One region of the Sinorhizobium sojae CCBAU 05684 genome, then DNA from elsewhere that is predicted to be linked to it. Evidence: predicted binding sites of a transcription regulator. Region 1 holds the regulator's gene; each other region holds the start of a gene.

Region 1 (4,857 bases):
TTGATCGCGCTCTTGACGGCGGCGATGTCCCCGAACGGCACCTGATAGAAGCCGGGCGCCTTCGGTCCGAAGCCTTCGATGTATTTCTGCTGACCGCCGGCGGCGATCGTAGCGATGGTGCGGCCGTGGAAGGCCCCCTCGAACGTGATGATATGGAACCGCTCCGGATGACCCTTGGCGAAATGGTAGCGGCGCGCCGTCTTGATCGCACACTCTAGCGCCTCGGCGCCCGAATTGGTGAAGAACACCCGGTCGGCGAAGGTGACCGCCGTCAGCCGCCGCGCAAGGCTTTCCTGCCCCGGAACGTCATAGAGATTGGAAACGTGCCAGAGTTTCTCCGCCTGGGCCTTCAGCGCCTCGACGAGATGCGGATGGGCATGGCCGAGCGAGTTGACGGCGACTCCGGCGGCGAAATCGAGATAGCGCGTCCCGTCTTCGGCGACCAGCCAGACGCCCTCACCTCGCTCGAAACGCAACGGCGCGCGCAAATAGGTGTCGTAGAGCGGCGTTGTTGCGGCCATTTGGGCTTCTCCTTCCTCGGCATCACTATCGGACTGTTCGATTGTCTGCCTGAAAAAAATCAAAATGCCGCCTTTCGGCGGCGCTGGCACTATTCCTATTTCGCAGCGCAATGTCAACAAAACCAAGGCCTGCGGCCGCTCGGGGAGAGCAGATTCCGTAGTGCGAAAAATTCGCGTCACGGGGCTTGCAAAAATGCAACTATGAGACAGCAAGTTGGGGAAAACTGCGAAATCGATTCGGCGCGATTCCAGCGACTCTTGCCACGGAGTCACCCTGCCGGTAGGTTAAGATTTAATTACTAGACGCATGCGGCGGACCTAGTCACCAAAATGGTTATCGCGTTGTAACTCCAGGTTTTTTCTGGGGGGACGGTGATGGATTCTGCCATCCCAACGCCGAGAACGGGGAGTGCAGATATGAACTGGACGGACGAGCGGGTCGAGAAACTGAAGAAGCTGTGGTCCGAGGGCCTGAGCGCCAGCCAGATTGCGGCGCAATTGGGCGGCGTCAGCCGCAATGCCGTCATCGGCAAGGTACACCGGTTGAGCCTGCCGGGCCGCGCAAAGGCGGGAGGGACCACCACGCCCGCGCGTCCCAAGCGGACGACCTCGGCGCCGCGTGCACCGAACTACGCCGCTCGCGCCGTCACCCGCACTGTCGCCCGCCCTTCCGGTGCGACGGTCCTCAAAGAAGAGGTCGCCGTCGACCTGGTGGCCGAACAGGAATTCGAACTCGCAGCGAATATCGTCGTGCCGATGTCGCGCCGCTTGGAGCTGACGCAGCTCACCGAGCGGACGTGCAAGTGGCCGATCGGTGATCCGCTGAAGGAGGAGTTTCACTTCTGCGGCAACGACTCGCCGGAATCCTCGCCCTATTGCAGCTATCATGCGCGGCTTGCCTACCAGCCTTCGGCGGAACGCCGGCGCATCCGCTGACGTTCGATCTCGAAAAATCTCGATCACGAAGCAACGCTGAAAGGGCCCCACGGGCCCTTTTTTCTTGGCAACTCGCATTGAATTGGAGCCTACCCTTCGAGCGAATAACCGGCGCCGCGCACCGTCCTGATCACGTCGGGCATGTTTGAAAAGTTCAGCGCCTTGCGCAGGCGGCCGACATGGACGTCGACCGTGCGCTCGTCGACGTAGATGTCATGGCCCCAGACGCCGTCTAGCAGTTGTGAGCGGGAGAACACCCGTCCCGGCGAAGACATGAGGAACTCAAGCAGCCGGAACTCCGTCGGTCCGAGCCGGACCTCGCGGCTGCGGCGATGGACGCGATGCGTCTCGCGATCGAGTTCGATGTCGCCGCAGCGAAGCACCGTCGACAGGACCTCCGGTTTGGCGCGCCTGAGCATCGCCTTGACCCGCGCCATCAGTTCCGGCGTCGAAAATGGTTTGACGACATAGTCGTCGGCGCCGGTTGCGAGCCCCCGCACGCGCTCGCTCTCCTCGCCGCGCGCCGTCAGCATGATGATCGGCAAACGCTCCGTTTCCGGCCTTTGTCGGAGCCTGCGGCAAAGCTCGATGCCGGAGACGCCTGGCAACATCCAATCGAGGATCAAGAGGTCGGGCAGCCGTTCCTGCAGGCGGATTTCAGCCTCGTCGCCGCGAAGGATCGTATCGACCTCGAAGCCTTCGGCTTCGAGGTTGTAGCGCAGCAATACGCTCAATGCTTCCTCGTCTTCAACAACAGCTATCTTCGGCAACATCTAAGCTACAACTCCTTGCCTCAATCCATCAGTTGAAAGGCGCCCCCCTCTCCTTCTCCGCTTCAGTCTGTCACCGACCCCATTGTCGCTGTCGTATCGTCCTTCGGCCGCTCGCCCTGCGGCTGGGCACCAGTCGCCATATAGTAGATCGTCTCGGCAATATTGGTCGCATGGTCGCCGATCCGCTCGATGTTCTTGGCGCAGAAAAGAAGATGCGTGCAAGGTGTGATGTTGCGCGGGTCCTCCATCATATAGGTGAGCAATTCCCGGAAAAGCGACGTGTAGATCGCATCGATCTCTTCGTCCCGCTGGCGGATGCTGTTTGCCTTCTCCGGCGAGCGGGAAGCAAAGACGTCAAGTACTTCCTTGAGCTGGACCAGAGCGAGTTCGGCCAGATGCTCAAGGCCCCGCGCGAGCTTGCGCGGAATTCCAGAGCCGGCTACCGCGATCACGCGCTTCGCCGTGTTCTTGCCAAGATCGCCGACGCGCTCCAGGTCGGCCGCAATGCGGATGGAGCCCATGATTTCGCGCAGGTCCGCGGCCATGGGCTGGCGCTTGGCTATGGTGACGATCGCCTTCTCGCCGATCTGGCGTTCGGCCTCGTCGAGCATGGCATCGTCCGAAATGACCTTCTGGGCGAGCGCCAAGTCGGAATTGACCAGTGCCCGCACGGAGTCGGCCACCATTTGCTCGGCCAGCCCACCCATCTCGGAGATACGGCGCGTGAGATACTTCAACTCTTCGTCGAAGGCGGACATGATGTGTGGATGAGTCATCTTCTATTCCTCGGGAACGCGCTCGATCGGTTCCAACAGGTTAGCGGGCGTATGCGAGCGGTTCCGCTTAGCCGAACCGGCCCATGATGTAGTCCTGCGTGCGTTGGTCGTCCGGATTGGTGAAGATCTTATCGGTGTCGTCCACTTCAACCAGATTGCCAAGGTGGAACATCGCCGTACGCTGCGACACGCGTGCCGCCTGCTGCATCGAGTGGGTTACAATAACGATGGTGAAGTTCTCGCGAAGCTCGTGGATCAGTTCCTCGACCTTGGCGGTGGCGATCGGATCAAGTGCCGAGCAGGGTTCATCCATGAGGATGACTTCCGGGCTGACGGCGACGGCGCGAGCAATGCAAAGGCGCTGCTGCTGGCCGCCGGAGAGGCCGGTACCCGGAGCGTCCAGGCGATCCTTCACTTCGTTCCAAAGGCCGGCTTTCTGAAGGGCGGAGGCGACAATGTCATCGAGGTCCGACTTCCTGGAGGCCAGGCCGTGTATGCGTGGACCGTAGGCGACGTTTTCGTAGATCGACTTCGGGAAGGGGTTCGGCTTCTGGAAGACCATGCCGACCTTGGCGCGCAACTGCACCGGATCCACCTTCGGATCGTAGATATCTTCGCCGTCAATTGCGATATGGCCCTCGACCCGGCAACTGCTGATCGTGTCGTTCATCCGATTGATGCACCGCAGGAAGGTCGACTTGCCGCAACCGGACGGGCCGATGAAGGCGGTTACGGAGCGGGGATGTATCTCGATGTCGACGTCCTTAATGGCGTGTTTGTCGCCATAATAGACCTGCACACCGCGGGCGGAAATCTTCGATGGGTTCATGGTGGCAGCCTTCGTCTTCATCGTCGTAGTCATAGCGGACATATTGTTCATCATAGCGCTCCTTTCTACCAGCGACGCTCGAAGCGGCGGCGAAGTATGATTGCAATCAAGTTCATTGCGACCAGGAACACCAGCAGCACGATGATTGCACCCGAAGCACGCTCCACGAAGGCAGGGTCGCCGCGCTGCGTCCAGTTATAGACCTGAACCGGCAAGGCGGAAGCCGGGTCGAAAAAGCCTTCCGGCGGCGCTGCGGGATATTCGCGAACGAAGGCGACCATGCCGATCAGCAGCAGCGGTGCCGTTTCGCCGAGGGCCTGGGCAAGACCGATGATCGTACCGGTCAGGATTCCCGGCATGGCGAGCGGCAGAACGTGGTGAAACACGGACTGCATCTTCGATGCACCGACGCCGAGTGCGGCGTCACGGATCGAGGGCGGCACTGCCTTCAGCGCAGCGCGCGTGGCAATGATGATCGTCGGAAGAGTCATCAGAGTGAGCACGAGACCGCCGACGATCGGAGCCGATTGAGGCAGCCCGACGAAGTTGATGAACACCGCCAGACCGAGGATACCGAAGACGATCGAGGGGACGGCGGCAAGGTTCGCAATATTGACCTCGATGAGATCGGTAAAGCGATTCTGCGGTGCGAACTCTTCGAGATATATCGAGGCAGCCACGCCGAGCGGCAGCGACAGGACCAGCACGATCAGCATCATGTAAGCCGAGCCGAGAATGGCTACGCCCAGACCGGACGCTTCGGGACGGGTGTCGGACGCGTCAGGCGCTGTGAAGAAATCCCAGTTGAATTTTGTAGTGAGAATCCCGGCCTGCCTCAGCTCGTCGGCGAGCATCAGCTGCTCCGGGGAGACGTTCCGGTCGAGCTGCGCGCTTTCCATCGTCACGCGGTCCTTGTAGTACCCGTCGATACGGCCCGAGGCGAGGAGATCGAAAGACACTGTGTCGCCGATGACCGACGGATCCGCGATCACATAGCGGCGCAGGTTGGCCGGGGCTTCCTT
Region 2 (4,857 bases), 1.6 Mb from region 1:
TCTCGCCATCCAGCTCGAGGTCCGGGGCAAGCTCGCGCACGAGCCGGAGCGCCGCACGCATCTTGGAGGCACTTTCGGAATCGCGCGAGCCGAAGTTCGAATGCGATACGAGCGCGGCGCGCGGGGTGATGCCGAAGCGGCGAATTTCGCCGGCGGCCATCACCGTCGTTTGGGCAATCTCTTCGGCGCTGGGATCATAGCTGACATAGGTGTCGGTGAAGAAGGTGGCGCCACGTTGCGAGATCAGGAGGCTAAGGGCGGAGAAATCATGGACGCCCGGTTTCTTGCCGATGATCTGGGATACGTCGCGCAAGTGTTTGCTGTAGCGCCCTTCGACGCCGCAGATCAGCGAATCCGCTTCCCCGCGCTTGACTGCGAGGGCCCCGATTACCGTCGTGTTGGTACGCACGATCGTACGCGCGGCCTCCGGAATGACGCCGAGGCGGCCGACAAGGTTGAAATAGTCGTCGACATAGTCGCGGTAACGCGGGTCGCCTTCGGGGTTCACCACTTCGAAGTCGACATCGGGCCGGATACGCAGGCCATAGCGGCGCAGCCGCGTCTCGATGATCTGCGGACGGCCGATCAGGATCGGCTGGGCGGTGCTTTCCTCGAGCAGAACCTGGGCGGCGCGCAGCACCCGCTCATCCTCGCCCTCGGCAAAGATGACACGGTTCTTCACGGCATTCTTTGCGGCGGCGAAGACCGGCTTCATGATGAAGCCGGACCGGAAGACGAAGCGATTGAGCTTGTCGAGATAGGCGTCGAAGTCCTGGATCGGACGGGTTGCAACGTCGGTTTCGGCGGCGGCCCTGGCGACGGCTGGAGCGATCCTGAGGATCAGCCGCTGATCGAAGGGCGAGGGAATCAGATAATCGGGTCCGAATACCGGCGTTTCGCCGGAATAGGCGCGGGCGGCAACGTCGGACGGTTCCTCGCGCGCAAGACCGGCAATAGCCCGCACGGCCGCCAATTTCATCTCTTCGTTGATGGTGCGCGCGCCGCAATCGAGCGCGCCGCGGAAAATATAGGGGAAGCAGAGGACGTTGTTGACCTGGTTCGGATAGTCGGAACGGCCGGTGCAGATCATCGCGTCCGGGCGTGCGGCGCGGGCGACTTCCGGCATGATTTCCGGCGTCGGATTGGCGAGCGCCATGATCAGCGGCTTCTCGGCCATTTGCGCCAGCAGCTCGGGCTTGAGCACGCCGGCGGCCGAAAGGCCGAGGAAGACGTCGGCGCCGCCGATGCTGTCGGCAAGCACGCGATTGTCGCTCTCCTGCGCGTAGACGGACTTCCACTCGTCCATCAGCGCTTCGCGGCCCTTATAGACAAGACCTTCGATGTCATGGACCCAGATGTTCTCGCGTTTCGCGCCAAGCGTCACGAGCAGGTTGAGGCATGCAAGCGCGGCAGCGCCCGCGCCGGAGGCGACGATCTTCGCCTTGGCGATGTCCTTGCCGGCAAGTTCCAGCCCGTTCAGGACGGCGGCGGCGACGATGATGGCGGTGCCGTGCTGGTCATCGTGGAAGACGGGGATATCCATCATCTCGCGCAGGCGACGCTCCACCTCGAAGCATTCGGGTGCCTTGATGTCCTCGAGATTGATGCCGCCGAAGGTCGGCTCGAGCGCGGAGACGACATCGACCATGCGCTCGACGGTGGGCGCGTCGATCTCGATGTCGAAGACGTCGATGCCGGCGAACTTCTTGAAGAGAACGGCCTTGCCTTCCATGACCGGCTTGGAGGCGAGGGGGCCGATATTGCCAAGGCCGAGTACGGCTGTGCCGTTCGAGATGACGGCGACGAGATTGCTGCGCGCGGTGAAGTCGGCGGCGGTTTCCGGATTGTCCCTAATGGCGAGGCAGGGGGCGGCGACCCCGGGCGAATAGGCCAGCGCCAGGTCACGCTGATTGCCGAGCGGCTTGGTCGGCTGGATCTCGAGTTTGCCGGGGCGAGGATAGCGGTGAAAGAAGAGTGCCTGCTGGTCGATATCGCCGCTCTCCGGCACCGATTGGGATTTCGCTTTGTCGCCCGTGGTCATACCTTGCTTCCTCGATTCCTGCATGCTGGCCTTTTGGCACGATTTGCGCGCGACGTATAGTTTTTCGCTTTCAGTCATTTCCATGTCGGTGTCGGGCAAGAATGACCGGTTGCCCATGCCGGAATGGCGCAAGCAGCGGTCCGTGTCATCTTCCTGAAACACGAGTCTGGTTTTGACGGGGCAAATGGCTCTAGCAAGACGAGGCTCGCATGGCAGCGGCAGCGGTATCGGAACCGAATCCCGTCCGGAAATTGCGCACGCTCTTCATTTCCGACCTTCACCTCGGCTCGAAAGCAGCCAGGACGGAATACCTGCTCGATTTCCTGCGCCACCACGACGCCGAAACCATCATCCTCGTCGGCGATATCGTCGACGGCTGGCGGCTGAAACGGAACTGGTATTGGCCGCAGCAGTGCAACGACGTCATCCAGAAGCTCCTGCGCAAGGCGCGCAAGGGTACGCGTATCATCTACGTTCCCGGCAACCACGATGAGTTCATGCGTGACTTTCCCGGAATGCACTTCGGTGGCATCGAGGTCGCACAGCGGCATATGCATCGGGGTGCCGACGGGCGGAATTATCTCGTGCTGCATGGCGACGAATTCGACGTAGTCGTGCGCAACGCTCGGGTGCTCGCCTATCTTGGCGACTGGGCCTACGACATGGCGATCGCCATCAACATCGGCCTTGCTGCGATCCGCCGCCGGCTCGGCATGCCCTATTGGTCGTTCTCATCCTGGGCCAAGCTGCAGGTCAAGCATGCGGTGAATTTCATCGGCGAGTTCCAGAAGGTCGTGGCCGAGGAGGCGCTCCGCCACCAGGCTCAGGGCGTCATCTGCGGCCATATTCACCACGCGGTGATCGAGGATGTCGGCGGCATCCGCTACATCAATACCGGCGACTGGGTCGAGAGCTGCACGGCGATCGCCGAGCACCACGACGGTACGATGGAACTGATCATCTGGCACAGGCTGCGCGGCAGTGCGGCAAACACGGGAAGCGCGAGCGGGGTCGATCTGCCCTTGTCCGTTCCGGCGCAGCAGGCGGCCTGACTACGCACCGGCGTCTGTCCCCGTACGGAAGTGCCTGTAGCGAAAACTAGCGGATGGTGCGCCGCGAGGCGGTTGTGCTACAGCTGGCACACAGCCATCAGGTCCTCCCATGATTCCCGCATCTGCGCCCCCGGTTCTGGGGCCACCTCCGCGCCATTTCGCGCTTCGCCTCGCGCTGCTGTTTTGCGCTCCGTTGATCGTCAACGGCTTCGCCATGCCGTATTTTCCGGTCTGGCTCAGCACGCTTTCGCTGAGCGATTTCGAGATCGGCGTGGTGCTCGCCGTGCCGATGTTCATCCGCGTCATCACGGCGCCGCTTGCGGGCGTGCTCGCTGACCGGCTCGGAGAGCGCACGATCGTGCTCATCTGGTCCGGCTGTCTGTCGCTTGCGACCGCTTTCATCCTCTTCTTCGCGCACAGCTTCTGGCCCGTGCTCGTGATCTATGCGCTGCAGTCGGCGGTCTATTCGCCCTATTTGCCGATCGTCGAGGCGATCGCGCTGTCGGGGGTGCGCCGCTGGGGGTTCGATTATGCGCATATGCGCGTCTGGGGATCGATCGCCTTTATCGGCGCGACCATGCTTGGCGGCTGGATGACAGGCCTCATCGGCGGCGCCATGGTGTTGCCGGCGATGGCGGTCGGCTTCGGGCTGACGATCGTGATGGCCCTTGCCGCGCCGCGGATCGGACGGCCCCGCCGACCATCACCGATCACGGCCATCACCGAGCCGCCGCCACAGTCGCTGCGTCAGTCAGACCTGCAACTGCTCCTCATCGGTGTGACGCTCGTCAACAGCAGCCATGCGATGCTCTATGCCTTTTCGGCCATCTACTGGCAGAGCATCGGCTACAGCGGCACGCAGATCGGCATCCTCTGGAGCGCCGGCGTAGCTGCGGAAGTGCTCATGTTCTTCTTCGCCAGAAGGATCATCCGGCGCTTCAGCGTCTGGGCGATGATCTTTTCCGGCTGTCTCCTGGCGGTGGCGCGCTGGCTGATTTTCCCGATGGAGCTGGGCTTCTCCGGCTACTTCATTCTCCAATGCTTCCACGCCTTCACCTTTGCGATCATGCATACCGGCATGCAGCACAAGCTCGTGGAGCGTGTCAGCGAGGAGCAGGAGGCCTCGGCGCAGGGGCTCTACTTCTTCTACACCGGCATGTTCACGGCGATCTTCACCTTTCTGTCAGGTTACTTCTACGCCTGGTTCGGCGTCGCCGGTTTCTATTCGATGGCGGTCGTCGCGCTGACCGGCTCCTGCTTCGCGTTTGCCGGCTGGTACCTTCAGCCCCAAAGGCTCGGCTCGGGCGGGAAGACGAGCGAGGCCTCGTAGCGTAAGCTCGCATCACGATCTTGGGCGAGCAGCAGCGGGCCGTCGAGATCGACGAAATCAGCGCCCTGGCCGAGGAGAACTGCCGGCGCCATGGCCAGCGAACTGCCGACCATGCAACCGACCATGATCTTGAGGCCGAGCGCCTCGGCGGCGCGGCGCATGCGCAAGGCTTCGGTGAGCCCGCCTGTCTTGTCGAGCTTGATGTTGACGGCGTCATAGCGGCCGACGAGCGCTTGCAGGTCCTCCGTCCTGTGCACACTTTCATCGGCGCAGATCGGGACCGGGCGGGTAATCCGGGCCAGCGCTTCGTCGCGACCGGCTGGAAGCGGCTGCTCAACGAGGGCAATGCCGTTTTCGAGGCAGGCCGAGAAATGCATTGCGAGATTGTCCTCGCTCCACCCCTCATTGGCGTCGAGGATGATGCGGCTCAAGGG
Region 3 (4,857 bases), 590 kb from region 1:
CATTTCGATGCAATGGAGCGATCAGGCCATCATTCTGGGCATCCGCAGGCACGGCGAAAGCTCTGTCATCGCGGAGGTCATGACGTCCGGGCACGGCCGGCATCTGGGCCTCGTGCGTGGGGGCCGATCGCGCTCAATGCAGCCGGTACTGCAGCCGGGCAATTCGGTCGAGGTCACTTGGCGCGCGCGTCTCGACGAACATCTCGGCGAATTCCGTGTCGAGCCCATGCAATTGCGCGCCGCAAGGCTGATGGAGGCGGCGATCTCGGTCTACGGTATCCAGGCGTTGGGTGCCCTCCTAAGACTCCTGCCCGAGCGCGATCCGCATCCGCATCTCTACGAGGCGCTTGCCGTCATCGTCGACCACTTGCAGGACCCGGCGGACGCCGGCGAACTCTTCGTGCGCTTCGAACTGGCGGTCCTGAACGATCTCGGCTTCGGGCTCGATCTTTCGGAATGTGCGGCAACGGGCAGGCGCGACGAACTCGTCTATGTGTCGCCGAAATCGGGTCGCGCGGTCAGCAGTGACGCGGGTGCCCCCTATGCCGAGCGCATGCTCGCCCTTCCGGCCTTTTTGTCCGGTAGCCGGAACGCGGCCGATCATGACGGCCTGGCGGCGGCGTTCCGTCTCACCGCCCATTTCCTGAACCGCCATGTCTATGAACCGCGCGGCATCGATGCATCTTCCGCGCGCGACGGCTTCGTCCAAGCGACGCTGAAGGCGTTCAGAGAGGCGCCGAAGTCGGCGCCTCAGATTGTTCCACCGGTCGGTTAGCCGATCAGGGCGTTGTCGTCGCGTTTGATGGCGATCACGGTCGAGCGCGGCAGCTTGCCTTCGCCGTCCGGGAAAGGTGCGTCCGGGTGCTGGATGCCGACGAACATCGTGCGTTTGTCGGCGGACCAGGTCACGCCGGTGACTTCGGCACCCTTCGGCCCGGTGAGGAAGCGCTCGATGCGGCCGGTGGCAGGATCGCCCGCTAGCATCTGGTTGTTGCCCTGGCCAAGGAACTCGCCCTCGTTGGAGTCTTCACCGTCGGTCTGGATCCAAAGGAGGCCGGTGGTGTCGAACATCATGCCGTCCGGCGAGTTGAACATGTTGCCGGAGTTGATGTTGGACGAACCGGCATAGGCGCCGCCCTTGTGGACGTCCGGATTGCCGGCCATGACGAACAGGTCCCATTTGAAATTGCCGCCGGCATGGTCCTCGTTGTCCGGATACCAGCGGACGATCTGGCCATATTCGTTCTTTTCGCGCGGATTCGGGCCACCGACCGTCATTTCGTCGCCGCCGGCATTGGTGCGCAGCTTGCCATCTTTCACTTCGCCGCGGCGGCTGTTGTTGGTGAGCGCGCAATAGGCTTCGATCGCGACCGGGTTGACGGCGACCCATTCCGGTCGATCCATGGTGGTGGCGCCGACCTTTGAGGCGGCCTGTCGGGTGAACACGTATATCTCGTCCATCTTCATGCCCGTAGTTTCCAGGGTGAGGGCCAGCCATTCGCCATTGCCGTCGTCGGAGAACTTGGCGACATAGAGCGTGCCTTCGTCGAGCAGCTTGGAGGTGTCGCCGCCCGGAACGTAGATGCCGTTCGAGACATATTTGTAAAGGAATTCGCCACGTTCGTCGTCGCCCATGTAGACGACCACGCGACCGTCGCGTGCGATGACGACAGCGGCGTTTTCATGCTTGATACGGCCGAGAGCGGTGCGCTTGATCGGGGTCGACGAAGCGTCCGATGGATCGATTTCGACGATGTAGCCGGCGCGGCGCGGTTCGTTCGGATTCTTGGAGACGTCGAAACGGGGATCGAAGGCCTCATAGCCATAGCGGGTTTCCGCTGAGATGCCGTAGCGCTTGTAGTCGTCGGGCATGGCGAAGGTCGGGTCGGTGGAACCGAAATAGCCGTTGAAATTTTCCTCGCAGGTGAGATAGGTGCCCCAGGGGGTCCTGCCCGCGCCGCAATTGTTGAAGGTCCCGAGACAGTCGGTGCCGTTCGGATCAGCTTCGGTCTTGAGAAGGTCGGAGCCGGCGGCCGGACCAGAAATCTTCATCGGAGTCAGATGGGTAATCCGGCGGTTGAACGGGCTGTCGAGCACGATTTCCCAGCCGTTCTCACCTTCGACGACTTCCATGACGGTGACTCCCTGCATGTTCTGCAGAATCTTCACGTCGTCGGCGCTCTTGGGCATGCCCTTATCATTTTTCGGAAGATTGGCTTTGTTGTTGACGTATTCGTGGTTGACGGCAATGACCTGCTTGCCACCGATAGCGAACAGCTCCATGCCATCGGTGTTTTCGCCGAAGACCTTATCGGAGTTCTCGACACTGACGCCGTTGGCCGGATCGATATCCGGAACATTCGAAAACAGCGGCTGGCCCCATTTCGCAAGCGGCCTCCAAGAATAGCCTTCCGGAACGTGAATCGTACTATCGGTGGCGATCGGAACCGGCTTGAACGGGAAGCGGGAAGCTGCTTCCTGAGCCCGCGCGGAAGTGGAGTTCAGCAGATTGCCGAGCGTGCCCATGGCGGCAGCGGCGGATCCGAAGGCGAGAACACCGCCAAGAAAGCCGCGGCGCGAAACGGCCGCTTCGACGATTCGGTCGAAATCGGTTTCAGCCGGAGGCGGATTCTGCAGTTCGTCCCATTCGTCCCAGGACAGCTTGCTCTTGTCGATGTCGGTCATGGCTTTTCTCCATTCGTTGCTTTTCGGAACAGGTCCAAGGACGGGGCGTATCGCCGTTAAATTACATTCATATGACGGAAGCGACCACATGACGGAGCAACGTCACGGGTTCAGACGGCCATGATCATCAAAAACGACGAGCGTTGCGGCGTCATCCATGCGGCGCAGCCCGCCAACCGAAAGTTGCGGAAGAGATTACTGTTCAAGCGTGATGAACTCCTCTGGCATATGGCGCCGACCTGTGCCAATCGTTCATGAACCATGGTGGTGTCGGGGAACCCATGCTCGAAATCCTTTCCGTTGTAGCCTTTGTCCTGGCACTAGCCGCCTTCCTCGGAGGTCGCAGAACCGCGGAGCGGCTCGACGCCGAAATCGTGAGCCTGAAAGCGGAGATCGCCCGGCTCGCCAAAAAGGAAACACCGGGTCTGCCGTCCGTCGCCGAGGATCCGTCGGACGCTCCTGCCGGTTCCGAGCCGGAGGAAGCGCTCGCCGCCGGACCGTGGTCGCAGGCGCGAGAGGGCGCGCGCATATTCAGCGACGCCGCGGCGGACGACGGGAGCTCGGGCGGTACCACCAGTGATGCGACTGCAGCTGCGGCCGCGCCGATTGCGGCAGCGTCGCGTGAGAGCTTCGAAAGCCGGATCGGCGGGCGATGGCCGGTCTGGGTCGGCGGGCTCGCACTTGCGCTTGGCGGCTACTTCCTCGTGCAATATTCGATCGAGGCGGGACTGCTGAGCCCGGCCGTTCGCCTGACGCTTGCCGCCGCCTTCGGCCTCCTGCTTGGTTTCACGGGCGAGGTCATCCGGCGACGGGCGGTGCCGGCGATCGCCGACCGCTTCCGCAACGCCATGATCCCCGGCGTACTGACGGCTGCCGGTGCCGTAACGCTGTTCGGCGTCGCCTATGCGGCCCATGGCATCTACGCATACATCGGCACGGCCACGGCCTTCGTGCTGTTGGCGTTGATCTCGCTTGCAACGGTCGGCCTGTCGCTGCTGCATGGACAGGCACTTGCCGGGCTTGGGCTACTCGCATCGCTCCTGACGCCACTGTTCGTCTCGAGCGGCGAGCCTCGGCCCTGGGTCCTGTTCGGCTTCCTCTCGATCGCGTGGCTCGCGACGCTCCTTGCCTCGCGCTTTAGGCAATGGACGGTCGTGCCGACGCTCGCCAATGCGGGTCTTGGCCTTTGGGGGCTTGCCTATACCACGCTCGAAGCGCCCTTCGATGCTCCGCCGGTCGCATTCGCCCTTCTGGTGATGATCGCCGGCATCGGGCTCGTCTGGCCCGGCAACCTGCCCCGCGAGCCTTTCGATACGACGGACCCGGCGGTCGGCGTCGCGGGCCCCTGGGAGCGGCTGTTTGCGCCGCCCCGTGCGGCGATCACTGTCTCGGCAGCCGTCGTCGCCGCGGTTCTGGCGCTCCTCTTCGTCAGCCCGGCGGTCGAAGCCGCGCGTTTCCCGGTTGCCGAGTTCGTGATCGTGACGGCGGTTCTTGCCGCAGTCGGGGCCTTGCGGGGGACGGCGGTTTACGCGGCGCTGCTTGCCGCCTTCGCCGCGGTCGCCGGCACCTGGAGTCTGACCGCGTTCAGCGGCGTTCTCGCCTATCTCGACCCGCCGGCGTCCTCACCGGAGATCGTCATCCCGGGCCGCGTAGCGATGCTGACGGCGATGATCCTGGCGGCGTTGTTCCCGTTGCTTGCAGCCGCGGTTCTTGCCGGGCGGCTCCTGGTGGAGCGGCAGTTCGCCATCCTCTGGGCCGGCCTTGCCGCAGGCGTGCCGAATGCTCTTGTCGGCATGTCCTTCCTGATGACGGGCACATTTGCCTTCGACTTGGCGCATGGGCTTGCCGCTTTCCCCGGCGGCCTTTCTCTCCTGGCACTCGCCGAATGGCTCTATCGTCGCCGCGTCGAAGCGAGCGACGGCGTCGATACCGCCGCCGCCCTCCTGGTCCTCGGATCCTTCGGCCTTTTCGTCATCGGTCTCCATGCCTGGACGGACGGTCTCGTCACGACGCTTGCCATCGCGCTTCTCGGGGCGGGATACAGCTTCGCGACCCGCCTTCGCGCCTGGCCGATCCTGCCCTGGGTGACCGCGGCTTCCGCCGTCGTCGTGCTTGCGCGGATTGCCTGGGAGCCGACGATCGTCGGCCCGGGCAGCCTTGGCACCACGCCCG

The links. The regulator PhoB, encoded in region 1, activates phosphate uptake and scavenging genes when phosphate is short. The targets are predictions, from matches to a motif close to TGTCATNNANCTGTCAT.
Region 2: SJ05684_RS08330 (UDP-2,3-diacylglucosamine diphosphatase) is a predicted target of PhoB. The motif match lies at 2,185-2,201, and genes of this name have one in related genera.
Region 3: SJ05684_RS03485 (PhoX family protein) is a predicted target of PhoB. The motif match lies at 2,746-2,762, and genes of this name have one in related genera.

The regions. Positions count from the first base shown of each region.
Region 1 covers NZ_CP023067.1:122,673-127,529, reverse strand. The annotation lists gene SJ05684_RS00615 (aspartate aminotransferase family protein) at 1-521, opposite strand, end outside; gene SJ05684_RS00610 (GcrA family cell cycle regulator) at 939-1,457, shown strand; gene phoB (phosphate regulon transcriptional regulator PhoB) at 1,547-2,230, opposite strand; gene phoU (phosphate signaling complex protein PhoU) at 2,293-3,006, opposite strand; gene pstB (phosphate ABC transporter ATP-binding protein PstB) at 3,074-3,856, opposite strand; gene pstA (phosphate ABC transporter permease PstA) at 3,901-4,857, opposite strand, start outside.
Region 2 covers NZ_CP023067.1:1,693,664-1,698,520, reverse strand. The annotation lists gene SJ05684_RS08335 (NADP-dependent malic enzyme) at 1-2,041, opposite strand, end outside; gene SJ05684_RS08330 (UDP-2,3-diacylglucosamine diphosphatase) at 2,251-3,093, shown strand; gene SJ05684_RS08325 (MFS transporter) at 3,203-4,423, shown strand; gene dgcA (N-acetyl-D-Glu racemase DgcA) at 4,375-4,857, opposite strand, start outside.
Region 3 covers NZ_CP023067.1:715,941-720,797, forward strand. The annotation lists gene recO (DNA repair protein RecO) at 8-775, shown strand; gene SJ05684_RS03485 (PhoX family protein) at 772-2,685, opposite strand; gene SJ05684_RS03490 (DUF2339 domain-containing protein) at 2,967-4,857, shown strand, end outside.